Regions from separate parts of the Peribacillus sp. QJM3NY_7 genome, predicted to be linked through region 3. Evidence: a T-box and tRNA genes for the amino acid it is inferred to sense, from the RefSeq annotation. Region 3 holds a T-box; the other regions hold tRNA genes.
The links. A T-box is a leader RNA that pairs with one kind of tRNA and senses whether it is charged. The one in region 3 lies ahead of serS (serine--tRNA ligase), so its partner is inferred to be a tRNA-Ser.
Positions count from the first base shown of each region.

Region 1: it has a tRNA-Ser gene. The T-box ahead of serS (serine--tRNA ligase) is inferred to sense a tRNA for this amino acid. The anticodon was not compared.
Region 2: it has a tRNA-Ser gene. The T-box ahead of serS (serine--tRNA ligase) is inferred to sense a tRNA for this amino acid. The anticodon was not compared.

Region 1 covers NZ_CM149663.1:4,937,033-4,947,373, reverse strand. The annotation lists rRNA gene AC0VX1_RS23925 (23S ribosomal RNA) at 1-1,350, shown strand, start outside; rRNA gene rrf (5S ribosomal RNA) at 1,470-1,585, shown strand; tRNA gene AC0VX1_RS23915 (tRNA-Val) at 1,597-1,672, shown strand; tRNA gene AC0VX1_RS23910 (tRNA-Thr) at 1,683-1,758, shown strand; tRNA gene AC0VX1_RS23905 (tRNA-Lys) at 1,781-1,856, shown strand; tRNA gene AC0VX1_RS23900 (tRNA-Leu) at 1,864-1,945, shown strand; tRNA gene AC0VX1_RS23895 (tRNA-Gly) at 1,954-2,028, shown strand; tRNA gene AC0VX1_RS23890 (tRNA-Leu) at 2,041-2,129, shown strand; tRNA gene AC0VX1_RS23885 (tRNA-Arg) at 2,140-2,216, shown strand; tRNA gene AC0VX1_RS23880 (tRNA-Pro) at 2,228-2,304, shown strand; tRNA gene AC0VX1_RS23875 (tRNA-Ala) at 2,322-2,397, shown strand; tRNA gene AC0VX1_RS23870 (tRNA-Met) at 2,426-2,502, shown strand; tRNA gene AC0VX1_RS23865 (tRNA-Ile) at 2,513-2,589, shown strand; tRNA gene AC0VX1_RS23860 (tRNA-Ser) at 2,610-2,702, shown strand; tRNA gene AC0VX1_RS23855 (tRNA-Met) at 2,806-2,879, shown strand; tRNA gene AC0VX1_RS23850 (tRNA-Asp) at 2,886-2,961, shown strand; tRNA gene AC0VX1_RS23845 (tRNA-Phe) at 2,985-3,060, shown strand; tRNA gene AC0VX1_RS23840 (tRNA-His) at 3,078-3,153, shown strand; tRNA gene AC0VX1_RS23835 (tRNA-Gly) at 3,158-3,231, shown strand; tRNA gene AC0VX1_RS23830 (tRNA-Ile) at 3,237-3,313, shown strand; tRNA gene AC0VX1_RS23825 (tRNA-Asn) at 3,326-3,400, shown strand; tRNA gene AC0VX1_RS23820 (tRNA-Ser) at 3,402-3,492, shown strand; tRNA gene AC0VX1_RS23815 (tRNA-Glu) at 3,496-3,567, shown strand; gene AC0VX1_RS23810 (TraR/DksA C4-type zinc finger protein) at 3,609-4,358, opposite strand; gene AC0VX1_RS23805 (1,4-dihydroxy-2-naphthoate polyprenyltransferase) at 4,510-5,430, opposite strand; gene AC0VX1_RS23800 (isochorismate synthase) at 5,729-7,138, shown strand; gene menD (2-succinyl-5-enolpyruvyl-6-hydroxy-3-cyclohexene-1-carboxylic-acid synthase) at 7,131-8,882, shown strand; gene menH (2-succinyl-6-hydroxy-2,4-cyclohexadiene-1-carboxylate synthase) at 8,879-9,700, shown strand; gene menB (1,4-dihydroxy-2-naphthoyl-CoA synthase) at 9,708-10,341, shown strand, end outside.
Region 2 covers NZ_CM149663.1:790,219-800,559, forward strand. The annotation lists gene AC0VX1_RS03715 (aminopeptidase) at 1-543, shown strand, start outside; gene AC0VX1_RS03720 (D-2-hydroxyacid dehydrogenase) at 691-1,635, shown strand; gene perR (peroxide-responsive transcriptional repressor PerR) at 1,791-2,234, shown strand; gene AC0VX1_RS03730 (YgzB family protein) at 2,331-2,684, opposite strand; gene AC0VX1_RS03735 (nucleotidyltransferase-like protein) at 2,859-3,734, shown strand; rRNA gene AC0VX1_RS03740 (16S ribosomal RNA) at 4,003-5,553, shown strand; rRNA gene AC0VX1_RS03745 (23S ribosomal RNA) at 5,730-8,662, shown strand; rRNA gene rrf (5S ribosomal RNA) at 8,782-8,897, shown strand; tRNA gene AC0VX1_RS03755 (tRNA-Asn) at 8,907-8,981, shown strand; tRNA gene AC0VX1_RS03760 (tRNA-Ser) at 8,987-9,078, shown strand; tRNA gene AC0VX1_RS03765 (tRNA-Glu) at 9,088-9,162, shown strand; tRNA gene AC0VX1_RS03770 (tRNA-Val) at 9,178-9,253, shown strand; tRNA gene AC0VX1_RS03775 (tRNA-Met) at 9,356-9,429, shown strand; tRNA gene AC0VX1_RS03780 (tRNA-Asp) at 9,435-9,510, shown strand; tRNA gene AC0VX1_RS03785 (tRNA-Phe) at 9,523-9,598, shown strand; tRNA gene AC0VX1_RS03790 (tRNA-Thr) at 9,606-9,681, shown strand; tRNA gene AC0VX1_RS03795 (tRNA-Tyr) at 9,698-9,781, shown strand; tRNA gene AC0VX1_RS03800 (tRNA-Trp) at 9,792-9,865, shown strand; tRNA gene AC0VX1_RS03805 (tRNA-His) at 9,883-9,958, shown strand; tRNA gene AC0VX1_RS03810 (tRNA-Gln) at 9,994-10,068, shown strand; tRNA gene AC0VX1_RS03815 (tRNA-Gly) at 10,072-10,146, shown strand; tRNA gene AC0VX1_RS03820 (tRNA-Cys) at 10,156-10,229, shown strand; tRNA gene AC0VX1_RS03825 (tRNA-Leu) at 10,238-10,318, shown strand.
Region 3 covers NZ_CM149663.1:10,338-20,678, reverse strand. The annotation lists gene serS (serine--tRNA ligase) at 1-1,222, opposite strand, end outside; T-box leader at 1,286-1,510, opposite strand; gene AC0VX1_RS00075 (D-alanyl-D-alanine carboxypeptidase family protein) at 1,580-2,899, opposite strand; gene guaB (IMP dehydrogenase) at 3,073-4,536, opposite strand; gene AC0VX1_RS00065 (YaaC family protein) at 4,648-5,613, shown strand; rRNA gene rrf (5S ribosomal RNA) at 5,695-5,810, opposite strand; rRNA gene AC0VX1_RS00055 (23S ribosomal RNA) at 5,876-8,808, opposite strand; tRNA gene AC0VX1_RS00050 (tRNA-Ala) at 8,913-8,988, opposite strand; tRNA gene AC0VX1_RS00045 (tRNA-Ile) at 9,005-9,081, opposite strand; rRNA gene AC0VX1_RS00040 (16S ribosomal RNA) at 9,198-10,341, opposite strand, start outside.

The sequences.
Region 1 (10,341 bases), 620 kb from region 3:
AAATATAGTACCGAAGTTCCTGATTCCACGCTGCCAAGAAAAGCCTCTAGTGAGATGTAAGGTGCCCGTACCGCAAACCGACACAGGTAGGCGAGGAGAGAATCCTAAGGTGTGCGAGAGAACTCTCGTTAAGGAACTCGGCAAAATGACCCCGTAACTTCGGGAGAAGGGGTGCTTTTTAGGGTGAATAGCCCAGAAAAGCCGCAGTGAATAGGCCCAGGCGACTGTTTAGCAAAAACACAGGTCTCTGCGAAGCCGCAAGGCGAAGTATAGGGGCTGACACCTGCCCGGTGCTGGAAGGTTAAGGGGAGAGGTTAGCGCAAGCGAAGCTTTGAACCGAAGCCCCAGTAAACGGCGGCCGTAACTATAACGGTCCTAAGGTAGCGAAATTCCTTGTCGGGTAAGTTCCGACCCGCACGAAAGGTGTAACGATCTGGGCACTGTCTCAACGAGAGACTCGGTGAAATTATAGTACCTGTGAAGATGCAGGTTACCCGCGACAGGACGGAAAGACCCCGTGGAGCTTTACTGCAGCCTGATATTGAATTTTGGTACAGCTTGTACAGGATAGGTAGGAGCCTGAGAAGCCGGAGCGCCAGCTTCGGTGGAGGCGTTGGTGGGATACTACCCTGGCTGTATTGAAATTCTAACCCGCGCCCCTTATCGGGGTGGGAGACAGTGTCAGGTGGGCAGTTTGACTGGGGCGGTCGCCTCCTAAAGAGTAACGGAGGCGCCCAAAGGTTCCCTCAGAATGGTTGGAAATCATTCGTAGAGTGTAAAGGCACAAGGGAGCTTGACTGCGAGACCTACAAGTCGAGCAGGGACGAAAGTCGGGCTTAGTGATCCGGTGGTTCCGCATGGAAGGGCCATCGCTCAACGGATAAAAGCTACCCCGGGGATAACAGGCTTATCTCCCCCAAGAGTCCACATCGACGGGGAGGTTTGGCACCTCGATGTCGGCTCATCGCATCCTGGGGCTGTAGTCGGTCCCAAGGGTTGGGCTGTTCGCCCATTAAAGCGGTACGCGAGCTGGGTTCAGAACGTCGTGAGACAGTTCGGTCCCTATCCGTCGCGGGCGCAGGAAATTTGAGAGGAGCTGTCCTTAGTACGAGAGGACCGGGATGGACGCACCGCTGGTGTACCAGTTGTCTTGCCAAAGGCATAGCTGGGTAGCTACGTGCGGACGGGATAAGTGCTGAAAGCATCTAAGCATGAAGCCCCCCTCAAGATGAGATTTCCCATGGCGCAAGCTAGTAAGATCCCTGAAAGATGATCAGGTTGATAGGTCAGAGGTGGAAGCATGGTGACATGTGGAGCTGACTGATACTAATAGATCGAGGACTTAACCAACGCTTTTTAAAAAATGAAATACCTTCTTATTATCTAGTTTTGAAGGAATGAAAATTTCTTCTTGCATTTTCTCAAAAAGACGTTATAATAATATATGTCTTGAAAAAATGTTAACATTGTTTGGTGACGATAGCGAAGAGGTCACACCCGTTCCCATTCCGAACACGGCAGTTAAGCTCTTCAGCGCCGATGGTAGTTGGGGGTTTCCCCCTGTGAGAGTAGGACGTCGCCAAGCAGGTTTCATATGGAGGATTAGCTCAGCTGGGAGAGCATCTGCCTTACAAGCAGAGGGTCGGCGGTTCGATCCCGTCATCCTCCACCATTTTACACCTGCCGGTGTAGCTCAACTGGTAGAGCAACTGACTTGTAATCAGTAGGTTGGGGGTTCAAGTCCTCTTGCCGGCACCACTTTTTAAGATAGTACAAGCACGAGCCATTAGCTCAGTTGGTAGAGCATCTGACTTTTAATCAGAGGGTCGAAGGTTCGAATCCTTCATGGCTCACCATTTATATGCGGGTGTGGCGGAATTGGCAGACGCACCAGACTTAGGATCTGGCGCCGCAAGGCGTGGGGGTTCAAGTCCCTTCACCCGCATCTTTCATGCGGAAGTAGTTCAGTGGTAGAATACAACCTTGCCAAGGTTGGGGTCGCGGGTTCGAATCCCGTCTTCCGCTCCACTTTTCGTATGTGCCGGGGTGGCGGAACTGGCAGACGCACAGGACTTAAAATCCTGCGGTAGGTGACTACCGTACCGGTTCGATTCCGGTCCTCGGCACCATCATAAATATGCGCCCGTAGCTCAATTGGATAGAGCATCTGACTACGAATCAGAAGGTTGTAGGTTCGACTCCCGCCGGGCGCACCATGTTTTTATTGCGGGAAGTAGCTCAGCTTGGTAGAGCACTTGGTTTGGGACCAAGGGGTCGCAGGTTCGAATCCTGTCTTCCCGACCACGTGATTTTTAATGAATGGGGCCTTAGCTCAGCTGGGAGAGCGCCTGCCTTGCACGCAGGAGGTCAGCGGTTCGATCCCGCTAGGCTCCACCATTTTTCAATCAGAAACTTATATTATATTGGCGGTGTAGCTCAGCTGGCTAGAGCGTACGGTTCATACCCGTGAGGTCGGGGGTTCGATCCCCTCCGCCGCTACCAATAAATATAAGGACCTTTAGCTCAGCTGGTTAGAGCAGACGGCTCATAACCGTCCGGTCGTAGGTTCGAGTCCTACAAGGTCCACCATATTCATTTTTTTAAGCCGTGGAGGTATACCCAAGTTCGGCTGAAGGGATCGGTCTTGAAAACCGACAGGGGAGTCAAATCCCGCGGGGGTTCGAATCCCTCTACCTCCTCCATTTTTTCTAAAAGCAGCAAGTTGTTTTAAAACAACCTTACATAAAGGATGCATGCAAAACAATATTCACGAAAACTTGATGCTAATCGTTTCATTATTACCGTCGCGGGGTGGAGCAGTCCGGTAGCTCGTCGGGCTCATAACCCGAAGGTCGCAGGTTCAAATCCTGTCCCCGCAATTATTAGGTCCCGTGGTGTAGCGGTTAACATGCCTGCCTGTCACGCAGGAGATCGCGGGTTCGATTCCCGTCGGGACCGCCATTATTTAAATTGAATACATATGTGGCTCAGTAGCTCAGTCGGTAGAGCAAAGGACTGAAAATCCTTGTGTCGGCGGTTCGATTCCGTCCTGAGCCACCATATTTTACAAAATTACGGCGATTGTGGCGAAGTGGTTAACGCACCTGATTGTGGTTCAGGCATTCGTGGGTTCGATTCCCATCAGTCGCCCCATTTCGCGGGTGTAGTTTAGTGGTAAAACCTCAGCCTTCCAAGCTGATGATGAGGGTTCGATTCCCTTCACCCGCTCCAAATATGGGCCTATAGCTCAGCTGGTTAGAGCGCACGCCTGATAAGCGTGAGGTCGATGGTTCGAGTCCATTTAGGCCCACCATATTCATATTGTTCCGCAGTAGCTCAGTGGTAGAGCATTCGGCTGTTAACCGAACGGTCGTAGGTTCGAGTCCTACCTGCGGAGCCATGGGGAAGTACTCAAGAGGCTGAAGAGGCGCCCCTGCTAAGGGTGTAGGTCGCGCGAGCGGCGCGAGGGTTCAAATCCCTCCTTCTCCGCCAGTTGGCCCGTTGGTCAAGCGGTTAAGACACCGCCCTTTCACGGCGGTAACACGGGTTCGAATCCCGTACGGGTCATAACAAAAAAGGAAGCATACATTCATGTATGCTTCTTTTTTTCATTTATTTTCCTTGATATAACCATCTTTTTGTTTATAGGGAATGTCTCCAAGTTGGGATTCTATATTTTCTTCTTTCAGGGTATCTTCATATTCCTTTTGCTTTTTGTTCGGTATATCCACTCTCGTTTTTCCTTCGATATCATTTGCTGCAAATCCTTCATAGTCTTCAGGAAATCCATCCGTTTCATCCTCGTTTTTATAAAGATCATTGTAATTGTCATGATCACCGGTATAATCAGATGGCGTTTCTGATGTACCGAATTTGGCCACTTCACCAAAGCTATCTTCTTTAGCCGCCATTTCGATTCCATGACGATTTTCAAAATGATCACCCTTGGATGGAATCAGTATATCCTCTTCCACTGGCCTGTCTTGTGAAAGCGTTCGTTCTGGGGCATGCTCGACACAGTAGAGGGTGCTTGGGATCGCTTCAAGCCTCTCGATGGGGATTTCCTTATTGCAGGTTTTACAATGGCCATACGATCCTTCTTCCATGGCTTTCAAAGCTTCTTCTATTTTCTCCATTTCGGATTGTGCATGCTCATCGAGTGCTTGATTCCGTTCCATCTCGAATAATTCGGTCCCTAGGTCTGCAGGATGATTATCATAGGATGATAATTCACTTACGGATTCCGTCTGGCTTTTATCCAGAACGGATTGTTCATCATTTTGAATTCTTTTACATAGCTCATTTTTTTCCTGAAGCAGTTCTTTTTTTAATTTTTGCGTTTGTTGTTTCGTTGCCATATCCAATTCACTCCTTCTAAACTAAAGTCCAAATCTCTTTTTATATTGGTAAGGTGGTTGTATTATCTATTACCCGAATCGGAGTATAGGAAAACAATATGGAACGGAAGATAGAAAAAAGGACTGAGCGGATGGGCTCAGTCCCCGGAGACTATATAAGATAGCTGATGAATAATCCAATGGCCATGAGTAAACCAAAGAAGGTGTTCGTTTGGGCAGTGGCTTTCATTGCCGGCACCATCGTGATCGGCTGTGTTTTACCTACGAAGCCTTTTATTGCGGCCATTGCCTTCGGTATGCTAAGGAAGGCAAGGAGAATCCAAGCCGTAACGCTTCCGGTAAGAACGAGCCCAACAAGCCATAGATAAGAGAAAGCGAACATGATTGCCATGAATGTCAGGGCGTTTTTCCTGCCCATCACGACTGGCATCGTTTTGCGGCCATGTGCCTTATCCCCATCATGATCCCGGAGGTTATTGGATAAGTTGATCAGCCCTACCAGTATCCCACTTGGAATGGCAATTAAGATGGCTGTTGAAGAAACATCACCGGTTTGAATGAAAAAGGCGATCAGGATTATCAAAAAGCCCATGAACAATCCAGAAAAAAGTTCCCCGAACGGTGTATATGAAATGGGCAGGGGACCGCCTGTATAAAGATAGCCGACAAGCATGCAAACGAGGCCTACTGCAGCTAGCCACCAAGACGATGCGGCACAGATATAGATTCCAATGATCAAGGCGATGGCATACATGCCAAGGGCCAAGTTCATGATTAGTCTGGGGGTCATCCCATGACGGACGATCCCGCCTCCGATGCCTACGGATTCCTCCGTATCCAGGCCTCTCTTGAAATCATAGTATTCATTGAATAAATTGGTTGCAGCTTGAATCAGGATACTTGCAACCATCATGGCAGCGAATAGTAACCAATTCACTCCATCTTCCAAAAGTGCAATCACAGTTCCAAGTAAGACTGGGACAAAAGCTGCGGTTAGTGTATGTGGACGAATTAACTCCCACCAAATCTTCCAGGTCCGTTTAAGGGGAAGTCCGTCGTATTCTGTTTGCATTATTTCTCTCCTCAAAATCATTATTGGTTCTCTCGAAATTATAACAAATATTAAAATGTTGCACAAAAGGTTATCCTAATAAATGCAGGAAAAGTGAGTATGGGTGTAATTGAAATTCATGGGTGATTCATTTCCAAAATCAAGGGTATTTCTCTACATTCGCTAAGATTCATATAATAAGGAAAAAAGCAGGGAAGAATCGTTCGGTAAAGGGGCGTTTTATTGACATGAGGTTCAAGGGAGGTGTATCTTTAAATAGGTTAAATAGCTTTTAAAATGTACATTTGGGGGGATTTTTTTGGCTATCTCAGAGGAAACTGAACAGTTTCAGGGACTGGCTTCAGCTATACAAAAGGCGAAGGACTTGAATGATCAAGTTCTATTCAGTCATATTAAGAAGATTAAATGCAACAGCCCCCTTTCATTTTATCAAGCTGGAAGAGAACGGTATGCAGGTGAACGCTTTTTCTGGGAGGACCCTGCAAAGGAAATAACCATCACCGGTTTAGGCAATGTTAAGAAACTCAAAGCGGCATCGAATGCCGAACGTTATAGAGAAGTCGAAAAGAGCTGGATCAAACTGCAGAATGATGCTGTCAAAACAGGAGTGACCGATGTAGAAGCGACAGGTCCTTTACTGTTTGGGGGCTTTTCTTTTGATTATGAAACTGACAGTACGCTCCTTTGGAATCAGTTCGGGGACAACCTATTTTATATACCTGCCTTCATGCTGTCAATGGTGGGGAAACAAGCTTACTTAACGACAAACTTACTTTGTTCGCCTGATGATTCAGAAAAACTCTTCATAGATATGATAAATGAACGGGAAGCTTTCCTCTTCGAAAGCTTGGATGGCAATGGATTGGGTGCAAATTCCCTAGTTATGCAGAGGGAAGTCGAACCTGAGGAATGGAAGCGGACGGTCGCAGAGGCTGTTCAGGAAATCAAGACGACAGATCTCGACAAGATTGTTTTGGCAAGGGAGCTTCGACTTGGTTTTGAACGTTCCATCGATTCGGGGAAAGTGCTTGAACGATTGATTGCTGAGCAGCCATTGAGTTATATTTTCAGTTTGGAGGCTGGTGGTGACTGTTTTGTCGGTGCCACTCCCGAACGTTTGATTAAGAAACAGGGAAATGAAGTTTTTTCTACATGCCTTGCCGGATCGATGCGGCGAGGGAAAGATGAGCAAGAAGATGTTTGTCTTGGTGAAGAATTGCTTCATGACCAAAAGAATTTACAAGAGCATCAATATGTCGTGTCGATGATATCCAATGCTTTTGATTCTGTATGCGAAAAGGTGATGGTCCCAGCCGGACCGACACTTATGAAAAACCGACATATCCAGCATTTGTACACACCGGTTCGCGGTATATCCAAGAAAGGTGTCACGATTTTTGAATTTGTCGAGAACCTCCATCCCACACCTGCCATGGGCGGACTTCCAAAAGAAAAGGCTGTTGTCCGAATTCGGGAATTGGAAGGTCTGGAACGCGGATTTTATGCGGGTCCTTTAGGCTGGGTGGATACGTATGGGAACGGGGAATTCGCTGTAGGGATACGTTCTGCCCTGATACAGAACAATGAGGCATCGCTCTTTGCCGGATGCGGAGTAGTGGAAGATTCGACACCCGAAAGTGAATTCCGGGAAACGGGGATTAAATTCAATCCGATGTTAAGTGCTTTAGGAGGAAATCTTAATGAATGACCGAGATGCATTGACAGCGTATGCTGCTTCATTCGTCGATGAGCTTGCACAAAATGAGGTGAAGCATGTGGTGGTGAGCCCAGGTTCACGATCCACGCCACTGGCTTTGCTGCTAGTGGAACATCCTGATATCGAAATTCATATTAATGTGGATGAGCGTTCGGCTGCTTTTTTTGCCCTTGGTTTGGCTAAGGTCTTAAGAGAACCTGTCGGACTTCTTTGTACGTCCGGTACAGCCGCTGCAAACTATTACCCAGCCGTCATCGAGGCTTTCTATTCAAGAGTGCCGCTTATTGTACTTACCGCTGACCGTCCGCATGAATTGCGAGATGTCGGAGCCCCGCAGGCGATCGATCAAATACACCTTTACGGGAGACATGTAAAATGGTTTGTCGAAATGGCACTTCCTGAAAGCACGGAAGGGATGATGCGGTATGCCAGAACGGTCGGTGCAAGGGCAGTGGCTACAGCGGCCGCTGAACCGGCAGGGCCTGTACATTTGAATTTCCCGCTTCGAGAACCATTGATTCCGGACCTGGATCAAGCAAAAGAGTTCAGGCAAAATAAAAGGAAGCCTGCAGTGTTGATTGACAGTGGAGAACGGTCATTGTCCGCATCACAAATAGAAGTGGTTGCAACTACATTGTCAAAAGCTAAGCAAGGTATCATTGTATGTGGTGAATTACCGCATCCAGAGATGAAGGAAGCCATTGTCGCATTAGCGAAAAAGCTTGCTTTTCCGGTACTGGCTGATCCCCTTTCACAGTTAAGGAGCGGAAGTCATGATAAAGCCAACATCATTGATGCGTACGATACATTTCTGCGCGATGAAACAGCAAAAGCGGCGTTCAGGCCGGAAGTGATCTTGCGATTCGGGGCAATGCCTGTTTCTAAACCGTTATTGTTATTCATGAAAAAACAAAAACAGGCGATTACTTTGGTCGTCGATGGCGGAGCAGGCTGGCGCGAACCAGCCGGTTTGGCAACGAATATGATTTACAGCGAAGAGAAAGATTTTTGTCTGCGAATAGCTGAAGGCATTACTTCTTCCCCTGATGATGAATGGCTTCGCTTATGGCAAACCGTCAACGGAGCGACGAAGGATGCCTTAGCCTCCGTCAGGGATGAAGCGGAGTTAAGCGAAGGCAAGCTGTTCGCCTTGCTTGCTGATATGATGCCATTGGAGTCGACGTTATTTGTCGGGAATAGTATGCCTATACGTGATTTGGATACTTTCTTTTTGAATAATGAAAAAGGAATCCAAACCATTGCCAATCGCGGGGCGAATGGCATCGATGGTGTCGTTTCCACTGCACTTGGCGTGAGCACGGTATCGAAAAATTCAGTGCTGGCAATCGGGGATTTAAGCTTTTTCCATGATATGAATGGCTTGCTTGCAGCAAAACTTCAAAAACAAAATATCACGATTTTGCTGGTTAATAATGATGGCGGCGGCATTTTTTCCTTCTTGCCGCAGGCGAATGAGAGGGAACATTTCGAAACGCTATTCGGCACGCCTCATGGGCTTGATTTTTCACATACTGCCCAGCTTTATGGCGGTAAATACAACAAGGTGCAAAATTGGGATGAGTTCGAGAAGGTATTTACAGAGTCGTTCGAAATTCAAGGTCTGAAAATCATCGAAGTACCGACAGAAAGAGAGTCCAATTTACAAAAGCATCGAAATTTGTGGAGCTTTGTTTCCCAGGAAATAAAAATGGTGTTAGACAGGGAAATATCATGAATATTGTCAGCAAGGATGTCAATTATGCTGTTGAAATAACGGGAAATGGGGATCCTCTTGTTCTTTTGCATGGATTTACGGGAAATCGGGATACATGGAAATTTCTCATCCCGCTACTGAGTGACAGGTATACGCTGATCATGGTCGACATCATCGGACATGGCATGTCTGCATCACCAGCTGACTATCGAAGGTATGAGCTGGAAAATGTGGCTGAGGATATCAAGTATATTTTGGATGTGTTACATTTCCCGAAAGCCCATATCCTTGGATACTCGATGGGCGGAAGGCTCGGATTGGGATTTGCCTGTTTGTATCCTGAGTATGTTGATACATTGATACTGGAGAGTGCTTCACCAGGTCTTTTAACAGAAGAGGAACGGGAAATCCGAAGGGGAAATGATCGGAGGCTTGCCGAACGGATTCTTGCAAATGGCATGGAAGCGTTTGTGGATCAATGGGAAAACATCCCGCTGTTTGAAAGCCAAAAACGGTTGTCGGCCAAAACCAGGTCAGCCATTCGGGAGCAGCGGTTGGCAAATGACCCTGCCGGCCTTTCCAATAGCCTTCTTGGCATGGGGACCGGCAGTCAGGCTTCTTACTGGGAACAACTGCAAACCCTTGATTTCCCGGTGCTCCTTGTAACCGGTGAACTTGACCATAAGTTTTGTCGAATAGCGGACTCGATGAAAAAAGAGCTGAAGCGCGCCGAATGGAAAATAATAAATGATGCGGGACATGCGATTCATGTGGAAGTTGGAGAAAAGTTTGGTAAAATAATAAGTGAGTTTTTAAAGCGAAATAAAAGGAGGAATTAATGTGACGATTCAATGGGAAACAATACGTGAATATGATGAGATTTTGTATGAAAAATATAACGGGATTGCGAAAGTGTCCATCAATCGACCGCATGTACATAATGCATTCACGCCAAAAACGACTGCTGAAATGATTGATGCATTTGCAAGGGCGCGTGATGATTCCAGCATTGGTGTCATTATTTTAACAGGTGTAGGCGGCAAAGCATTCTGTTCAGGCGGAGACCAAAAAGTCCGCGGAAATGGCGGATATGTGGGTGAAGATAACATTCCGCGTCTAAATGTTCTTGATTTGCAACGTTTGATCCGCGTCATTCCAAAACCAGTCGTAGCCATGGTGGCAGGATATGCAATTGGCGGAGGTAATGTCTTGAACGTGGTATGTGACTTGACGATTGCTGCTGACAATGCAATTTTCGGACAAACTGGACCGAATGTAGGAAGCTTTGATGCTGGTTATGGTTCTGGCTACCTTGCACGTATCGTGGGTCATAAAAAGGCGCGTGAAATCTGGTACCTATGCCGTCAATACAATGCACAGGAAGCATTGGATATGGGATTGGTCAACACGGTCGTGCCTTTAGACCAATTAGAAGCGGAAACGGTTAAATGGTGTGAAGAAATGCTTGAGAAGAGCCCGA
Region 2 (10,341 bases), 780 kb from region 3:
AGGACAGATTTGACCTTTTCCATCAAAGGTATGCCGGCCGTCATATGTGCCGGAAAAAAGAATTTACCGGATGGGGAAGTATTTACGGCACCCATAAAAGATAGTCTCAATGGAAGGATATCCTTCAACACACCCACAACCTATGAAGGAATTACCTTTAGTGATATAGAATTAAACTTGAAAAAGGGGAAAATCATTAAAGCGACTTCCAATCGTGATCTTGAAATGAACCAAATTCTGAATATTGATGAAGGGTCCCGGTTTATAGGGGAGTTCGCTATTGGAATCAATCCATACATATTGGAACCTATGGACGATGTTTTGTTCGATGAGAAAATAAGCGGGAGTCTGCACTTGGCTCTTGGGCTTGCCTATGATGAAGCGGATAATGGAAACCGGTCATCGATACATTGGGATATGGTCTTGATCCAGCGTCCGGAATATGGGGGCGGTGACATCTATTTCGACGACGTCCTGATCAGAAGGGATGGCTTTTTTGTTTTGCCGGAATTACATGCATTAAACCCAAATTCTTTAAAATAAAGCCTTTTTTAATAAGGATGAGGCTTTTGTCCAACTCAAAAAGGGGACACCCGAATATGCTTTATTAAGGGAATACCTCCTCAGAGAAAGTTGCGCGGGACACATAGAGCCCGTGTTTTTTTATGTTAATAAAAGGGGGAGATAAACATGTTAATACTTTCGACTGTCATTCCGAATGAAGGTATCCAAATGAAAATGATGAAAGCTTTTCCTGATTTGAACTTCATTTATCAAAAAGAATGGAAAGATGGGCCGCTTCGTGAAGCGGAAATCTTAATTACATATGGTGAAGATTTAACTGAAGAAATCATTGAGAAAGCAGCGAACTTGAAATGGATCATGGTCATGAGTGCAGGGATGGAACTAATGCCATTTAAAGCCATCGAGGAACGAGGCATTATGGTGACCAACGCAAGAGGCATACATAAAATCCCGATGGCCGAGTATACGATAGGGATGCTTTTGCAATATGAAAAGAAATTGAAGCTGCTTATGAAGAATGAAAAGGAAGAATTGTGGGATAGAAAGATTGAAGTAGGGGAATTGAATGGCAAGACCATGCTCGTATTGGGTGTGGGTGCAATAGGTGGGGAAGTGGCTCGTCTTGGGAAAGCCTTTGGGATGAAGACGATAGGAGTGAACCGGAGCGGGAAAACTGTGGAATCCATTGATCACCTTTATGACCTGGATCATTTATTGGAAGCCATACCGGGAGCCGATTATATTGTATCCGTCCTGCCAAGTACGGATGAAACGAAGGGCCTTCTGCAAAAAGAACACTTCAAAGCCATGAAAGAATCTGCAGTATTCGTGAATATTGGCCGCGGTGACCTGATTAAAGATGAAGTGCTGATCGAAGCCCTGGATGCCGGGGAATTGTCTCATGCCATCTTGGATGTATTTGATCCGGAGCCTTTAGGAAAAGGGCATCCGTTTTGGAGGATGGAGAATGTTACAGTCACACCGCATCTTTCAAGTAAAAGCGGAGAATATTTACCAAGGACCTTTGCTATATTCGAAAAAAATATGCGTGAATACCTGAAAGCTGGAAAAGACTTCACCAACGTAATCGACTTATCTAGGGGATACTAAGTTCAATGCAAAAATGGGAAAGAATCAAGTCTTCATGAATAAACTAAAAAAGAATGGTTAAGCCATTGAATTATTGACAAATTCAACGTATAAAAGGTACACTATTTATAAACATTATAATTTAAGAATGCATACTTAATAAGAAAAAGAGGTGGATGACGGTGTCTGAAGTTCAGTTAAAAGAAGCGTTGGATTCCTTAAAAGATACCGGTGTAAGAATAACTCCTCAACGCCATGCAATACTTGAGTATTTGATAAGCTGCATGTCCCACCCTACCGCTGATGATATATATAAAGCGCTGGAAGGCAAGTTTCCGAATATGAGTGTGGCAACGGTTTATAACAACCTGCGTGTGTTCCGTGAGGTAGGTTTGGTAAAAGAACTTACGTATGGGGATTCTTCGGCAAGGTTTGATTTTGTGACGACGAATCATTATCATGTAATTTGCCAAACTTGCGGGAAAATTGTGGACTTCGATTATCCTGCATTGGATGAAGTCGAGCATTTCGCAGCACAAGTCACTGGTTTCAATGTTAGTCACCATCGGATGGAAATCTACGGCGACTGTATGGATTGTGCGAAAAAAGAATCGCATTAAAAAAAGTTCCTCCACTTGGTTGGAACTTTTTTTCATGTTTATGAAGAAATGATACAATTGTTAAAGCCTTCGTGAAAGGGAATTCAGCTAATCGACTTAATCATGCAGGCTTTTCCGGTTATATTTTTCATTGAATTCTTCGCCTTCCAACTTTTTGTCAAGTGTCAATGGTTCTTCACAATGCATGCAAATGTCTACACGTCCTAGTATTTTTGTAGGTTTGCTGCAGTTAGGGCAGACAACCTGGATCGATTTTGTAGAAAGCATTCCAATCCAGAAATAAACCCCTGTGCTTGCGATTATGAATAAAAGGCCCAGCCCCATGAAAATCGTCATGACAACAGGATGTGTTTTGAAGAAAAGCCCAAGGTACATTACGATAAAGCCAATGAAAATCAAACTCAAAGCAAAAGTGCGTATTTTATTGATTTTGCTAGAATATTTAGCCATGGATTGTCCCTCCTAAAATATAACTTTAACTATAACATAAACAATGGATGGAACAAAAAAGAAATAAAGGATACATATTACTTTTGAATTGAAATGGTTTGGGGTAAGGGAACTAAGCAGGAATTTGAAGAGTTTTGCCGAAAATCTAAAAAAAAGGTTTTGGAGGAATTTATGATGGAAGATATCCTTCGCCCGATTTATCAAGAGCGAGCAAGTTTAAAATCTACACTTGGAATCTTGTTAGTAGAAAAAAGAGATGATAATAGCCCGATTACCGATACGTTTGACTACATCCTTTTTGTAATTGCAGACGAAGCAGAAGAGGCCGTGTTTTTAAAACACTACACATACCAGGATAAAAAGGCGGCCCTGCATATCGTAAAGGAAGACCAATTAAAAGAATGGCTCCTATTAGGCACGAACCGTAAAGTGGTTGACTGGATATATAATGGGAAGGTCCTTTTTGACCGGAACGAATATCTGGACCGTTTGAAAACCGAAATCCGGGAGTTCCCCTTCTATGGAAGGAAGTTAAAGATGGGGATGGAGTTCGCGAAGTTAATTCGCAGGTACATGGATGGGAAAAGCTTCTTTGAAAAAGGCCATCATCTTGAGGCATACAATCATATCGTTCATTCCCTGCATCATTTGGCCCGTTTGGAGATAATAGAACAGGGCTTTTATCCGGAGGTTACTGTCTGGAACCAAGTGAAGCATATGGAACCTGAAATTTACAAGCTGTATAAAGAATTGATCAGCAGTGAGGAAACGCTCGAAAAAAGATTGGAGCTTTTATTCCTTGCGAGCGAATTTCTTATATATTCGAGGACGAATGCAGGTTCACAGCATTTGGTCGAAATAATGGGAATGAAAGAAGATCCGTGGACGATTGCAGAGCTTATGGATCATCCGGAAGTTAAGTTTTATTCAGTAGACCTAGGCGTTTTATTGGAATATTTGATAGAGAAGAAGGTAATCGATGTCATCAAAGTGGAGACAAAAGGGCACGAGGTATATCATCGGTTTTATCGTGTATCAAAAAACTTTTAAAAAAATGCATTTTTATTGTTGACCAATAATAATATAGGTGTTATATTAATACATGTCGCTGCGGGACATCAGCTTTCGCAGCTTCATCAAAACAAAAAAATAAAAAAACATGTTGACAACAGAGTTGAAAACATGATAAGATGTAAAAGTCGCTTACGAAGTAGACGACATCGAAATTGCTCTTTGAAAACTGAACAAAACAAAGCGCCAACGTTAAATTTTAAGTGAGCACACACTATCAAAAAAGCAAATGAGCAAGTCAAACATTTCTTCGGAGAGTTTGATCCTGGCTCAGGACGAACGCTGGCGGCGTGCCTAATACATGCAAGTCGAGCGAATCGATGGGAGCTTGCTCCCTGAGATTAGCGGCGGACGGGTGAGTAACACGTGGGCAACCTGCCTATAAGACTGGGATAACTTCGGGAAACCGGAGCTAATACCGGATACGTTCTTTTCTCGCATGAGAGAAGATGGAAAGACGGTTTACGCTGTCACTTATAGATGGGCCCGCGGCGCATTAGCTAGTTGGTGAGGTAATGGCTCACCAAGGCGACGATGCGTAGCCGACCTGAGAGGGTGATCGGCCACACTGGGACTGAGACACGGCCCAGACTCCTACGGGAGGCAGCAGTAGGGAATCTTCCGCAATGGACGAAAGTCTGACGGAGCAACGCCGCGTGAACGAAGAAGGCCTTCGGGTCGTAAAGTTCTGTTGTTAGGGAAGAACAAGTACCAGAGTAACTGCTGGTACCTTGACGGTACCTAACCAGAAAGCCACGGCTAACTACGTGCCAGCAGCCGCGGTAATACGTAGGTGGCAAGCGTTGTCCGGAATTATTGGGCGTAAAGCGCGCGCAGGTGGTTCCTTAAGTCTGATGTGAAAGCCCACGGCTCAACCGTGGAGGGTCATTGGAAACTGGGGAACTTGAGTGCAGAAGAGGAAAGTGGAATTCCAAGTGTAGCGGTGAAATGCGTAGAGATTTGGAGGAACACCAGTGGCGAAGGCGACTTTCTGGTCTGTAACTGACACTGAGGCGCGAAAGCGTGGGGAGCAAACAGGATTAGATACCCTGGTAGTCCACGCCGTAAACGATGAGTGCTAAGTGTTAGAGGGTTTCCGCCCTTTAGTGCTGCAGCTAACGCATTAAGCACTCCGCCTGGGGAGTACGGCCGCAAGGCTGAAACTCAAAGGAATTGACGGGGGCCCGCACAAGCGGTGGAGCATGTGGTTTAATTCGAAGCAACGCGAAGAACCTTACCAGGTCTTGACATCCTCTGACAACCCTAGAGATAGGGCTTTCCCCTTCGGGGGACAGAGTGACAGGTGGTGCATGGTTGTCGTCAGCTCGTGTCGTGAGATGTTGGGTTAAGTCCCGCAACGAGCGCAACCCTTGATCTTAGTTGCCAGCATTCAGTTGGGCACTCTAAGGTGACTGCCGGTGACAAACCGGAGGAAGGTGGGGATGACGTCAAATCATCATGCCCCTTATGACCTGGGCTACACACGTGCTACAATGGATGGTACAAAGGGCTGCAAACCTGCGAAGGTAAGCGAATCCCATAAAGCCATTCTCAGTTCGGATTGCAGGCTGCAACTCGCCTGCATGAAGCCGGAATCGCTAGTAATCGCGGATCAGCATGCCGCGGTGAATACGTTCCCGGGCCTTGTACACACCGCCCGTCACACCACGAGAGTTTGTAACACCCGAAGTCGGTGAGGTAACCTTCATGGAGCCAGCCGCCTAAGGTGGGACAGATGATTGGGGTGAAGTCGTAACAAGGTAGCCGTATCGGAAGGTGCGGCTGGATCACCTCCTTTCTAAGGATAATTACGAGAGCGCTTTTGTTTTGTTCAGTTTTGAATGAGTAATTCATTCAAATAGGAAAGACAAACATCACGATGTGATGGATTCTTTCTGCTTTGTTCCTTGAAAACTAGATAATAGATAGAAGGCAATTAATTTTTTTCAAAGCATCTGTAAGATCTTTTTTAACGGTTAAGTTAGAAAGGGCGCACGGTGGATGCCTTGGCACTAGGAGCCGATGAAGGACGGGACTAACACCGATATGCTTCGGGGAGCTGTAAGTAAGCTTTGATCCGGAGATTTCCGAATGGGGAAACCCACTGTTCGTAATGGAACAGTATCTTTACCTGAATACATAGGGTACTGAAGGCAGACCCGGGGAACTGAAACATCTAAGTACCCGGAGGAAGAGAAAGCAAACGCGATTTCCTGAGTAGCGGCGAGCGAAACGGAATTAGCCCAAACCAAGAGGCTTGCCTCTTGGGGTTGTAGGACACTCAACATGGAGTTACAAAGGAACGGGGTAAATGAAGCGACCTGGAAAGGTCCGTCGAAGAAGGTAAAAACCCTGTAGTTGAAACTTCGTTCCCTCCTGAGTGGATCCTGAGTACGGCGGGACACGAGAAATCCCGTCGGAAGCAGGGAGGACCATCTCCCAAGGCTAAATACTCCCTAGTGACCGATAGTGAACCAGTACCGTGAGGGAAAGGTGAAAAGCACCCCGGAAGGGGAGTGAAATAGATCCTGAAACCGTGTGCCTACAAGTAGTCAAAGCCCGTTAATGGGTAATGGCGTGCCTTTTGTAGAATGAACCGGCGAGTTACGATTTCATGCGAGGTTAAGTTGATGAGACGGAGCCGCAGCGAAAGCGAGTCTGAATAGGGCGAATGAGTATGAGGTCGTAGACCCGAAACCAGGTGATCTACCCATGTCCAGGGTGAAGTTCAGGTAACACTGAATGGAGGCCCGAACCCACGCACGTTGAAAAGTGCGGGGATGAGGTGTGGGTAGCGGAGAAATTCCAATCGAACCTGGAGATAGCTGGTTCTCTCCGAAATAGCTTTAGGGCTAGCCTCAAGATGAGAGTATTGGAGGTAGAGCACTGATTGGACTAGGGGCCCCCAACGGGTTACCGAATTCAGTCAAACTCCGAATGCCAAATACTTATTCTTGGGAGTCAGACTGCGAGTGATAAGATCCGTAGTCGAAAGGGAAACAGCCCAGACCACCAGCTAAGGTCCCAAAGTATACGTTAAGTGGAAAAGGATGTGGAGTTGCTTAGACAACCAGGATGTTGGCTTAGAAGCAGCCACCATTTAAAGAGTGCGTAATAGCTCACTGGTCGAGTGACTCCGCGCCGAAAATGTACCGGGGCTAAACGTATCACCGAAGCTGTGGATTGACACCGTATGGTGTCAATGGTAGGAGAGCGTTCTAAGGGCGTTGAAGTCAGACCGGAAGGACTGGTGGAGCGCTTAGAAGTGAGAATGCCGGTATGAGTAGCGAAAGAAGGGTGAGAATCCCTTCCACCGAATGCCTAAGGTTTCCTGAGGAAGGCTCGTCCGCTCAGGGTTAGTCGGGACCTAAGCCGAGGCCGAAAGGCGTAGGCGATGGACAACAGGTTGATATTCCTGTACCACCTATACATCGTTTGAACGATGGGGGGACGCAGAAGGATAGGGTAAGCGCGCTGTTGGATATGCGCGTCCAAGCAGTTAGGCCGGAAACGAGGCAAATCCCGTTTCCATTAAGGCGGAGCTGTGATGGCGAGGGAAATTTAGTACCGAAGTTCCTGATTCCACGCTGCCAAGAAAAGCCTCTAGTGAGATGTAAGGTGCCCGTACCGCAAACCGACACAGGTAGGCGAGGAGAGAATCCTAAGGTGTGCGAGAGAACTCTCGTTAAGGAACTCGGCAAAATGACCCCGTAACTTCGGGAGAAGGGGTGCTTTTTAGGGTGAATAGCCCAGAAAAGCCGCAGTGAATAGGCCCAGGCGACTGTTTAGCAAAAACACAGGTCTCTGCGAAGCCGCAAGGCGAAGTATAGGGGCTGACACCTGCCCGGTGCTGGAAGGTTAAGGGGAGAGGTTAGCGCAAGCGAAGCTTTGAACCGAAGCCCCAGTAAACGGCGGCCGTAACTATAACGGTCCTAAGGTAGCGAAATTCCTTGTCGGGTAAGTTCCGACCCGCACGAAAGGTGTAACGATCTGGGCACTGTCTCAACGAGAGACTCGGTGAAATTATAGTACCTGTGAAGATGCAGGTTACCCGCGACAGGACGGAAAGACCCCGTGGAGCTTTACTGCAGCCTGATATTGAATTTTGGTACAGCTTGTACAGGATAGGTAGGAGCCTGAGAAGCCGGAGCGCCAGCTTCGGTGGAGGCGTTGGTGGGATACTACCCTGGCTGTATTGAAATTCTAACCCGCGCCCCTTATCGGGGTGGGAGACAGTGTCAGGTGGGCAGTTTGACTGGGGCGGTCGCCTCCTAAAGAGTAACGGAGGCGCCCAAAGGTTCCCTCAGAATGGTTGGAAATCATTCGTAGAGTGTAAAGGCACAAGGGAGCTTGACTGCGAGACCTACAAGTCGAGCAGGGACGAAAGTCGGGCTTAGTGATCCGGTGGTTCCGCATGGAAGGGCCATCGCTCAACGGATAAAAGCTACCCCGGGGATAACAGGCTTATCTCCCCCAAGAGTCCACATCGACGGGGAGGTTTGGCACCTCGATGTCGGCTCATCGCATCCTGGGGCTGTAGTCGGTCCCAAGGGTTGGGCTGTTCGCCCATTAAAGCGGTACGCGAGCTGGGTTCAGAACGTCGTGAGACAGTTCGGTCCCTATCCGTCGCGGGCGCAGGAAATTTGAGAGGAGCTGTCCTTAGTACGAGAGGACCGGGATGGACGCACCGCTGGTGTACCAGTTGTCTTGCCAAAGGCATAGCTGGGTAGCTACGTGCGGACGGGATAAGTGCTGAAAGCATCTAAGCATGAAGCCCCCCTCAAGATGAGATTTCCCATGGCGCAAGCTAGTAAGATCCCTGAAAGATGATCAGGTTGATAGGTCAGAGGTGGAAGCATGGTGACATGTGGAGCTGACTGATACTAATAGATCGAGGACTTAACCAACGCTTTTAAAAAAATGAAATACCTTCTTATTATCTAGTTTTGAAGGAATGAAAATTTCTTCTTGCATTTTCTCAAAAAGACGTTATAATAATATATGTCTTGAAAAAATGTTAACATTGTTTGGTGACGATAGCGAAGAGGTCACACCCGTTCCCATTCCGAACACGGCAGTTAAGCTCTTCAGCGCCGATGGTAGTTGGGGGTTTCCCCCTGTGAGAGTAGGACGTCGCCAAGCTTATATTGTTCCGCAGTAGCTCAGTGGTAGAGCATTCGGCTGTTAACCGAACGGTCGTAGGTTCGAGTCCTACCTGCGGAGCCATTATTGGAGAGCTGTCCGAGTGGCCGAAGGAGCACGATTGGAAATCGTGTAGACGGGTAACCCTGTCTCAAGGGTTCAAATCCCTTGCTCTCCGCCATTTATACCTGGCCCGTTGGTCAAGCGGTTAAGACACCGCCCTTTCACGGCGGTAACACGGGTTCGAATCCCGTACGGGTCACCATTTAGACAACATTTTGGAGGATTAGCTCAGCTGGGAGAGCATCTGCCTTACAAGCAGAGGGTCGGCGGTTCGATCCCGTCATCCTCCACCATTTTCAATAAGATCAGGTTGTTTCTGCATAAAGGATTGATTATTCAGCCCATTGAAACGCTTAACACGAAAACTTGATGTATAATAGCAACATTATTACCGTCGCGGGGTGGAGCAGTCCGGTAGCTCGTCGGGCTCATAACCCGAAGGTCGCAGGTTCAAATCCTGTCCCCGCAATCTATGGTCCCGTGGTGTAGCGGTTAACATGCCTGCCTGTCACGCAGGAGATCGCGGGTTCGATTCCCGTCGGGACCGCCATTTTTATTGTTTGGCTCAGTAGCTCAGTCGGTAGAGCAAAGGACTGAAAATCCTTGTGTCGGCGGTTCGATTCCGTCCTGAGCCACCATAGTAGTGCCGGTGTAGCTCAACTGGTAGAGCAACTGACTTGTAATCAGTAGGTTGGGGGTTCAAGTCCTCTTGCCGGCACCATGTTTCATCTATATGCGGAGGGGTAGCGAAGTGGCTAAACGCGGCGGACTGTAAATCCGCTCCTTCGGGTTCGGCAGTTCGAATCTGCCCCCCTCCACCATTTTTATTACAGGGGTATAGTTTAAAGGTAGAACAGAGGTCTCCAAAACCTCCAGTGTGGGTTCGAGTCCTACTACCCCTGCCAATTTAAATTCTATAATGGCGATTGTGGCGAAGTGGTTAACGCACCTGATTGTGGTTCAGGCATTCGTGGGTTCGATTCCCATCAGTCGCCCCATTTTAAAAAATATGATATAATGATTACAACGTTAATGGGCTATAGCCAAGCGGTAAGGCAACGGATTTTGATTCCGTCATGCGAAGGTTCGATCCCTTCTAGCCCAGCCATATGCGAAAGTAGTTCAGTGGTAGAATACAACCTTGCCAAGGTTGGGGTCGCGGGTTCGAATCCCGTCTTTCGCTCCAAAAAACGTTGGCGGCATAGCCAAGCGGTAAGGCAGAGGTCTGCAAAACCTTTACCACCGGTTCGATTCCGGTTGCCGCCTCCAACATACATGCCGGTGTGGCGGAATTGGCAGACGCGCACGACTCAAAATCGTGTTCCTCTGGAGTGCCGGTTCGACCCCGGCCACCGGTATCAAAAATGCTTATAGAATCAAG
Region 3 (10,341 bases):
TAACACTGCCATCTTCCTGCTGGTAATTCTCCAAAAGGGCAGCGACTGTACGGCCGATTGCCAAACCTGATCCATTTAGGGTATGGACGTGTTCCGGTTTGCCTTTTGCATCACGTCTGAAGCGAATATTGGCCCGTCTAGCCTGGAATGCTTCAAAGTTACTGCAAGAAGAAATTTCGCGGTACGTTCCATAGCTCGGGATCCAAACCTCGATATCATACTTTTTAGCAGCTGTGAAACCAAGATCACCTGTACACATGCTTAGCACTCGGTATGGAAGACCCAGCAATTGGAGGACCTTTTCGGCATGACCTGTAAGGTTTTCCAACTCTGCATAGGAATCTTCCGGCTTCACGAACTTCACTAGTTCAACTTTATTGAACTGGTGCTGACGAATTAGCCCTCGCGTATCACGGCCCGCAGATCCTGCCTCTGAACGGAATGAAGCACTGTATGCCGCATAGCTAATCGGCAGATCGTCCGTGCTCATGATTTCATCACGATGGAAATTTGTCACCGGCACTTCAGCTGTAGGAATCAAGAAGTAATCATCACTTTCAATACGGAAAGCATCCTCTTCGAATTTTGGCAATTGACCTGTCCCAGTCATGCTTGCACGGTTCACCATATATGGCGGCAGCATTTCTTCATATCCGTGTTCCTCAACATGAAGGTCTAACATAAAGCTAATTAGTGCACGCTCTAATCGGGCACCAAGACCGCGATAAAATACAAATCGGCTTCCGGTCACTTTTGCTGCCCTTTCAAAATCCAGGATGCCTAGATCTCCAGCTACATCCCAGTGTGGTTTCGGTTCAAACTTGAATTCAGGTAACTCCCCCCATTTACGGATTTCGACATTATCGTCTTCCGTCTCACCAACAGGCACGCTTTCATGCGGTATATTAGGAATGGAAAGAAGTAATGTTTCTAATTGTGCTTCAACTTCACGAAGCTCATCATCGAAACCTTTTATACGGTCACCGACTTCACGCATTTCCGCAATCAACTGATCTGCATCTTTTTTCTCCCGTTTCAATATGGCCACTTGCTGTGAAACTTCATTTCTTTGGCTTTTCAACTTTTCCGTTTCAGCAATCAAGGTCCGGCGCTTTACATCCAGTTCCTCGAATTTCCCTAAATCAGTTAAATCTTCCCCTCTGAATTGCAATACACGCTTCACTTCTTCAAAATTATTTCTTACATATTTCAAATCCAACATTTCAGTTCCTCCTTAATATTTTTGATGATTTATCAAAGAACGCAAAAAACTCCCGTCCCCTGAAGAAGGGACGAGAGTTAACCCGCGTTGCCACCCTAGTTGAAGGCCTATGAAAAACGCCTACCACTTATCACGATAACGGCTTTTAACCGAAAGTATTTACTGGCCCAAAAGGCTTTCCATACTCTGCTCCAGGAGGGATTCACAAAACTCTCACACCGATTTCCACCAGCCATCGGCTCTCTATAGAAAGAAATACTTGTTACTATTTCCTGTCATTGCTTTCTTATATAATCAGATTGTTTTCCATAATGTACTATAATTTTATACATTACGCAACCGTTTTATACAGTAAACTTAAAACCATCCTTTAACAGTGGAAGCTACACTGCTCCAAACGTCTCCAAAGAATCCGCCAACCGCCCGCATTGATAATACGAACCAGTTTGCCTTTTCAACGGATTCGGCAGCTACGACGTTAACCTTAACTGGATCGCCGTTGATGTACCCGTAATCTTCTCCTTTTTTAGGAGTGACTGTGATGTAGCCTAGCTTTTCACCTTTTTTGATTGGTGCAGTCAGCTTACCATCATCATTCAATTTGTTTTTATCGATCACTAAGTCTGTTTTATAGTTGTCTTTCCCACCATTTTCAACAAGTAGCTCGATTGCTTTTTCAGATTGAATCTTAACGTCTTTTTCCTTGCCTTTCACTACTGAAAGTGTTTCTTTCCCTTTCACCTGGTAGTTGGCTGGAAGGACTTTTTCCTTTTTAAATGTTGCATAAGCATAGTTCATAAGCTTAGTGCTATCTGCAAAACGTTCGTTTTTATTAGTGGACTTCATGACCACCGTGATATAGCGCTGACCGTCCCGGATAACCGTCCCTGTATGACCATAACCGGCAAAGTCGGTAGATCCCGTCTTTAGTCCGTCTACGCCTTTATATTCAAAAATCAGGCCAGGCAGCATCCAGTTGAAGTTTGGATATTCTTTTCCATCACGGAACTTCAATTTAGGAATGCTGGCGATTTTTAAAACTTCCGGATAATCATTTATTAAACGATAAGCAAGAAGTGCAGTATCTTTTGCTGTCATGATATTTTCATCATCTTCATCACCTGAAGGATATTGCCCTAATAAATCGGAGTTATTCAACCCGCTGGCGTTAACGAATTTATGATGTTTCAAGCCTAATTCCTTTGCTTTTTCGTTCATTAACTTAACGAAGCTCTTTTCACTTCCGGAAACTAGCTGTGCTAAAGCTACTGTTGCCGCATTTCCTGAATAGACGGCCATAGCTTGATATAGTTCCTTAACTGTATAATCTTCACCTTCCGTTAACCCAACATTCGACAAATTGGGTGCTTTTGAAAGGTCATGTACATATTTATTTATTTTTACTTTTTGATCCCAACTGATTTTCCCATTTTCAATTGACTCCATTATGATGTACTCGGTCATCATTTTAGACATGGATGCAATCCCTAATACTTTATCGGCATTTTTTTCATACACGATTTGTCCCGTTTCACCATCGATTATGATGGCTGCCTCTGCTTTTAAACCTAAATTATCAGATTCAGCAACAGCTTCCCCCGGTTGATAGGCAAATTGCGACATAACAAGAACAAAAACAAAAGTGAAAATGAGGGTCATCTTGCTGATTTTTTTCAATTTCCAATACCTCCAACTTTTAAGCTAATCTCTATAACAAAGAAGAAACTTTATGTAAATCCCTTGACACCTTGTCTAGTTTATCACAGAAAAAATAAAAAAAATAGACAGAGTAATCGCAGACTCTGTCTATTTTAATAATAAATTTTAATGACGATTATATGTTAAATTCATTACATTGAGTAGTTCGGTGCTTCTTTAGTGATTTGGACATCATGAGGATGGCTCTCCCTTAATCCTGCACCGGTCATTTTGACAAATTGAGAGTTTTCTCTCAACTCTTCCAATGTGGCTGTACCGCAATATCCCATACCTGAACGAATGCCGCCAATCAGTTGGAAAATGGTATCTGATAGAGGTCCTTTGTATGGAAGGCGCCCTTCGATGCCTTCCGGAACGAATTTCTTGTTATCTTCCTGGAAGTAACGATCTTTAGATCCTTTTTCCATTGCAGCAACAGATCCCATACCCCGATACACTTTAAAACGGCGACCTTGGAAAATTTCCGTTTCGCCAGGGCTTTCAGTTACACCTGCAAGCATACTGCCAAGCATTACTGCATGTCCGCCTGCAGCCAGGGCTTTAACGATATCTCCTGAATATTTAATTCCGCCATCAGCGATAATCGTTTTACCATGCTTTCTTGCTTCTGTTGCACAATCGAAGACTGCCGTGATTTGTGGAACACCTACACCGGCTACAACCCTTGTCGTACAGATTGACCCTGGTCCGATTCCCACTTTCACTACATCGGCTCCCGCTTCAATCAATGCTTTCGTCCCTTCAGCTGTTGCAACATTACCGGCAATGATCGTCAATTCAGGATAAGTCGCGCGGATTTCCTTCACCATTTCAAGGACGCCTTCTGAATGACCATGAGCTGTATCAAGTACAATTGCATCGACATGGGACTTAACAAGCATTTCAACACGCTTCATTGTATCCTTAGTGACTCCGACTGCAGCACCTGCAAGCAATCTCCCTTGCTTATCTTTCGCCGAATTCGGGAACTCAATGACTTTCTCGATATCCTTGATCGTAATAAGTCCTTTAAGAACTCCATTATCGTCTACAAGAGGAAGCTTTTCGATTTTATACTTTTGAAGAATCTTCTCTGCTTGTTCCAAGTTAGTTCCTACTGGTGCTGTGACGAGATTCTCAACAGTCATGACACTGGAAATCTTCAAGGAAAAATCGGAAATAAATCGCAAATCACGGTTTGTAATGATACCCACAAGTTTTTGATCCTCAATATTGTTGACTACAGGAACACCCGAAATGCGATATTTACCCATTAAATGCTCTGCATCGAATACCTGGTGATCTGGCGTCAAGAAAAATGGATCGGTAATTACACCGCTTTCTGAACGTTTTACTTTATCCACCAGTTCAGCTTGTGCTTCAATGGACATATTTTTATGAATGATACCCAATCCGCCTTGACGAGCCATGGCAATCGCCATCTCTGCTTCTGTCACGGTATCCATTCCTGCACTGATGATAGGAAGGTTGAGCTTTAAGTTTTCAGCTAAGTTGACTTGAAGGTTGACATCTTTCGGCAAAACCTCTGATTTCGCTGGAATTAATAGGACATCATCAAAGGTTAAACCTTCTTTTGCAAATTTATTTTCCCACATTATTTTCCCCTCCTGCTTAAAAATATTATTTGTAGGTTATCAATAGGACATACTACTGTCAAGAAGAGAAATAAATGTTTGATTATTCTATTAATTCGGAGGACAGCTGCAATGCCTGAAAACAATGATAATTTCGATAAATATACACCTTTTTTTTCCGCATCTTCCTCTCAACTTTTTTTACAAAAATGTTACACACAAGAAAAAATAGCAGAAGCGGAAATAAAAAGTTATGATAATTGTTATCCATTTATTTACCATCTTGAACATGCCAAAACTTATTATAATCAGGCAGCCATTGCACCACTTTCCATTCAACCAATCCTTACATTTTATGGATTCGCCCAATTATTAAAGGCTTGTCTGCTCACGATTGATCCTAACTATCCGGAATCGACTTCGATGCTTGCCCATGGGGTAACTACGAGGAAAAAGAAAAAGCAACAATATGAATTTCTGAAGGATGAAGTAAAAACGCAAAAAAATGGACTTTTCACCTGCATCGCCGAGAAATTATTTCATATCAAGCATCTGGAAGGTGAAAAGTTTTCCATGGGTACACTTATGAAGGAAATCCCGGATATGCAAAACTTTACATGGTCCATTTCCAAGAAAAATTTCGTCGCCCTGCTACCCTCTCCCAATGGTTTTCAATTGCCTTCAACCATATTGGATAGCTATCAAATGTCCAGCAGTCGATTGGAAGAATTTTTGAAAGCTAAAACAAATCAAATTTACAGTATTTCGGAAGCTGCCGGAACACTGCATTTAAAAACAGAGGGTGTTCCCATTCATAATGCCACATCTCCAATACGGTATAATTTGGAAGAAGGACAATTCATGCTATCTCTGAATAAAGATTCGTCCGCTTTTTCATTACCTGAACTTTTGATTCATTATTTGATTTCTTATAACCTTAGCATAATAGCTCGTTATGAAACAGAATGGTGGGCAGAGCTGATGAAAACCATGCCTAATGACGATTACCCTTGCATTGTGCAATTCCTTAAAATAAGCCAAGCTAAGGTGCCATTTTTAATATTTGAATGGATTAAGTCGGAAAGGTTCCACATCTGATCCTTCCAACACCCTATTGGTGAAATGATCTGACCTGAAACGACAAAAAAAGACCAGCCGGATGGCTGATCTTTTTAAATGGCTTGGCGGCGTCCTACTCTCACAGGGGGAAACCCCCAACTACCATCGGCGCTGAAGAGCTTAACTGCCGTGTTCGGAATGGGAACGGGTGTGACCTCTTCGCTATCGCCACCAAACATAAAAGGAACGTTGTTCCTTCAAAACTAGATAATAAGAAGGTATTTCATTTTTTTAAAAAGCGTTGGTTAAGTCCTCGATCTATTAGTATCAGTCAGCTCCACATGTCACCATGCTTCCACCTCTGACCTATCAACCTGATCATCTTTCAGGGATCTTACTAGCTTGCGCCATGGGAAATCTCATCTTGAGGGGGGCTTCATGCTTAGATGCTTTCAGCACTTATCCCGTCCGCACGTAGCTACCCAGCTATGCCTTTGGCAAGACAACTGGTACACCAGCGGTGCGTCCATCCCGGTCCTCTCGTACTAAGGACAGCTCCTCTCAAATTTCCTGCGCCCGCGACGGATAGGGACCGAACTGTCTCACGACGTTCTGAACCCAGCTCGCGTACCGCTTTAATGGGCGAACAGCCCAACCCTTGGGACCGACTACAGCCCCAGGATGCGATGAGCCGACATCGAGGTGCCAAACCTCCCCGTCGATGTGGACTCTTGGGGGAGATAAGCCTGTTATCCCCGGGGTAGCTTTTATCCGTTGAGCGATGGCCCTTCCATGCGGAACCACCGGATCACTAAGCCCGACTTTCGTCCCTGCTCGACTTGTAGGTCTCGCAGTCAAGCTCCCTTGTGCCTTTACACTCTACGAATGATTTCCAACCATTCTGAGGGAACCTTTGGGCGCCTCCGTTACTCTTTAGGAGGCGACCGCCCCAGTCAAACTGCCCACCTGACACTGTCTCCCACCCCGATAAGGGGCGCGGGTTAGAATTTCAATACAGCCAGGGTAGTATCCCACCAACGCCTCCACCGAAGCTGGCGCTCCGGCTTCTCAGGCTCCTACCTATCCTGTACAAGCTGTACCAAAATTCAATATCAGGCTGCAGTAAAGCTCCACGGGGTCTTTCCGTCCTGTCGCGGGTAACCTGCATCTTCACAGGTACTATAATTTCACCGAGTCTCTCGTTGAGACAGTGCCCAGATCGTTACACCTTTCGTGCGGGTCGGAACTTACCCGACAAGGAATTTCGCTACCTTAGGACCGTTATAGTTACGGCCGCCGTTTACTGGGGCTTCGGTTCAAAGCTTCGCTTGCGCTAACCTCTCCCCTTAACCTTCCAGCACCGGGCAGGTGTCAGCCCCTATACTTCGCCTTGCGGCTTCGCAGAGACCTGTGTTTTTGCTAAACAGTCGCCTGGGCCTATTCACTGCGGCTTTTCTGGGCTATTCACCCTAAAAAGCACCCCTTCTCCCGAAGTTACGGGGTCATTTTGCCGAGTTCCTTAACGAGAGTTCTCTCGCACACCTTAGGATTCTCTCCTCGCCTACCTGTGTCGGTTTGCGGTACGGGCACCTTACATCTCACTAGAGGCTTTTCTTGGCAGCGTGGAATCAGGAACTTCGGTACTATATTTCCCTCGCCATCACAGCTCCGCCTTAATGGAAACGGGATTTGCCTCGTTTCCGGCCTAACTGCTTGGACGCGCATATCCAACAGCGCGCTTACCCTATCCTTCTGCGTCCCCCCATCGTTCAAACGATGTATAGGTGGTACAGGAATATCAACCTGTTGTCCATCGCCTACGCCTTTCGGCCTCGGCTTAGGTCCCGACTAACCCTGAGCGGACGAGCCTTCCTCAGGAAACCTTAGGCATTCGGTGGAAGGGATTCTCACCCTTCTTTCGCTACTCATACCGGCATTCTCACTTCTAAGCGCTCCACCAGTCCTTCCGGTCTGACTTCAACGCCCTTAGAACGCTCTCCTACCATCGACACCATACGGTGTCAATCCACAGCTTCGGTGATACGTTTAGCCCCGGTACATTTTCGGCGCGGAGTCACTCGACCAGTGAGCTATTACGCACTCTTTAAATGGTGGCTGCTTCTAAGCCAACATCCTGGTTGTCTAAGCAACTCCACATCCTTTTCCACTTAACGTATACTTTGGGACCTTAGCTGGTGGTCTGGGCTGTTTCCCTTTCGACTACGGATCTTATCACTCGCAGTCTGACTCCCAAGAATAAGTATTTGGCATTCGGAGTTTGACTGAATTCGGTAACCCGTTGGGGGCCCCTAGTCCAATCAGTGCTCTACCTCCAATACTCTCATCTTGAGGCTAGCCCTAAAGCTATTTCGGAGAGAACCAGCTATCTCCAGGTTCGATTGGAATTTCTCCGCTACCCACACCTCATCCCCGCACTTTTCAACGTGCGTGGGTTCGGGCCTCCATTCAGTGTTACCTGAACTTCACCCTGGACATGGGTAGATCACCTGGTTTCGGGTCTACGACCTCATACTCATTCGCCCTATTCAGACTCGCTTTCGCTGCGGCTCCGTCTCATCAACTTAACCTCGCATGAAATCGTAACTCGCCGGTTCATTCTACAAAAGGCACGCCATTACCCATTAACGGGCTTTGACTACTTGTAGGCACACGGTTTCAGGATCTATTTCACTCCCCTTCCGGGGTGCTTTTCACCTTTCCCTCACGGTACTGGTTCACTATCGGTCACTAGGGAGTATTTAGCCTTGGGAGATGGTCCTCCCTGCTTCCGACGGGATTTCTCGTGTCCCGCCGTACTCAGGATCCACTCAGGAGGGAACGAAGTTTCAACTACAGGGTTTTTACCTTCTTCGACGGACCTTTCCAGGTCGCTTCATTTACCCCGTTCCTTTGTAACTCCATGTTGAGTGTCCTACAACCCCAAGAGGCAAGCCTCTTGGTTTGGGCTAATTCCGTTTCGCTCGCCGCTACTCAGGAAATCGCGTTTGCTTTCTCTTCCTCCGGGTACTTAGATGTTTCAGTTCCCCGGGTCTGCCTTCAGTACCCTATGTATTCAGGTAAAGATACTGTTCCATTACGAACAGTGGGTTTCCCCATTCGGAAATCTCCGGATCAAAGCTTACTTACAGCTCCCCGAAGCATATCGGTGTTAGTCCCGTCCTTCATCGGCTCCTAGTGCCAAGGCATCCACCGTGCGCCCTTTCTAACTTAACCGTTAAAAAAGATCTTACAGATGCTTTGAAAAAAATTAATTGCCTTCTATCTATTATCTAGTTTTCAAGGAACAAGCTGTCCCAATCACAACGTGATTGTTTCATTGGTGGAGCCTAGCGGGATCGAACCGCTGACCTCCTGCGTGCAAGGCAGGCGCTCTCCCAGCTGAGCTAAGGCCCCGTTTTGGGAAATGGAATGGTGGGCCTAAATGGACTCGAACCATCGACCTCACGCTTATCAGGCGTGCGCTCTAACCAGCTGAGCTATAGGCCCATTCACATAAATAATAAGCTTCTGCTTCCCAAGCTTATCGCGGGATTGCTATTTAATTGAATGAATCACTCATTCAAAACTGAACAAAACAAAAGCGCTCTCGTAATTATCCTTAGAAAGGAGGTGATCCAGCCGCACCTTCCGATACGGCTACCTTGTTACGACTTCACCCCAATCATCTGTCCCACCTTAGGCGGCTGGCTCCATGAAGGTTACCTCACCGACTTCGGGTGTTACAAACTCTCGTGGTGTGACGGGCGGTGTGTACAAGGCCCGGGAACGTATTCACCGCGGCATGCTGATCCGCGATTACTAGCGATTCCGGCTTCATGCAGGCGAGTTGCAGCCTGCAATCCGAACTGAGAATGGCTTTATGGGATTCGCTTACCTTCGCAGGTTTGCAGCCCTTTGTACCATCCATTGTAGCACGTGTGTAGCCCAGGTCATAAGGGGCATGATGATTTGACGTCATCCCCACCTTCCTCCGGTTTGTCACCGGCAGTCACCTTAGAGTGCCCAACTGAATGCTGGCAACTAAGATCAAGGGTTGCGCTCGTTGCGGGACTTAACCCAACATCTCACGACACGAGCTGACGACAACCATGCACCACCTGTCACTCTGTCCCCCGAAGGGGAAAGCCCTATCTCTAGGGTTGTCAGAGGATGTCAAGACCTGGTAAGGTTCTTCGCGTTGCTTCGAATTAAACCACATGCTCCACCGCTTGTGCGGGCCCCCGTCAATTCCTTTGAGTTTCAGCCTTGCGGCCGTACTCCCCAGGCGGAGTGCTTAATGCGTTAGCTGCAGCACTAAAGGGCGGAAACCCTCTAACACTTAGCACTCATCGTTTACGGCGTGGACTACCAGGGTATCTAATCCTGTTTGCTCCCCACGCTTTCGCGCCTCAGTGTCAGTTACAGACCAGAAAGTCGCCTTCGCCACTGGTGTTCCTCCAAATCTCTACGCATTTCACCGCTACACTTGGAATTCCACTTTCCTCTTCTGCACTCAAGTTCCCCAGTTTCCAATGACCCTCCACGGTTGAGCCGTGGGCTTTCACATCAGACTTAAGGAACCACCTGCGCGCGCTTTACGCCCAATAATTCCGGACAACGCTTGCCACCTACGTATTACCGCGGCTGCTGGCACGTAGTTAGCCGTGGCTTTCTGGTTAGGTACCGTCAAGGTACCAGCAGTTACTCTGGTACTTGTTCTTCCCTAACAACAGAACTTTACGACCCGAAGGCCTTCTTCGTTCACGC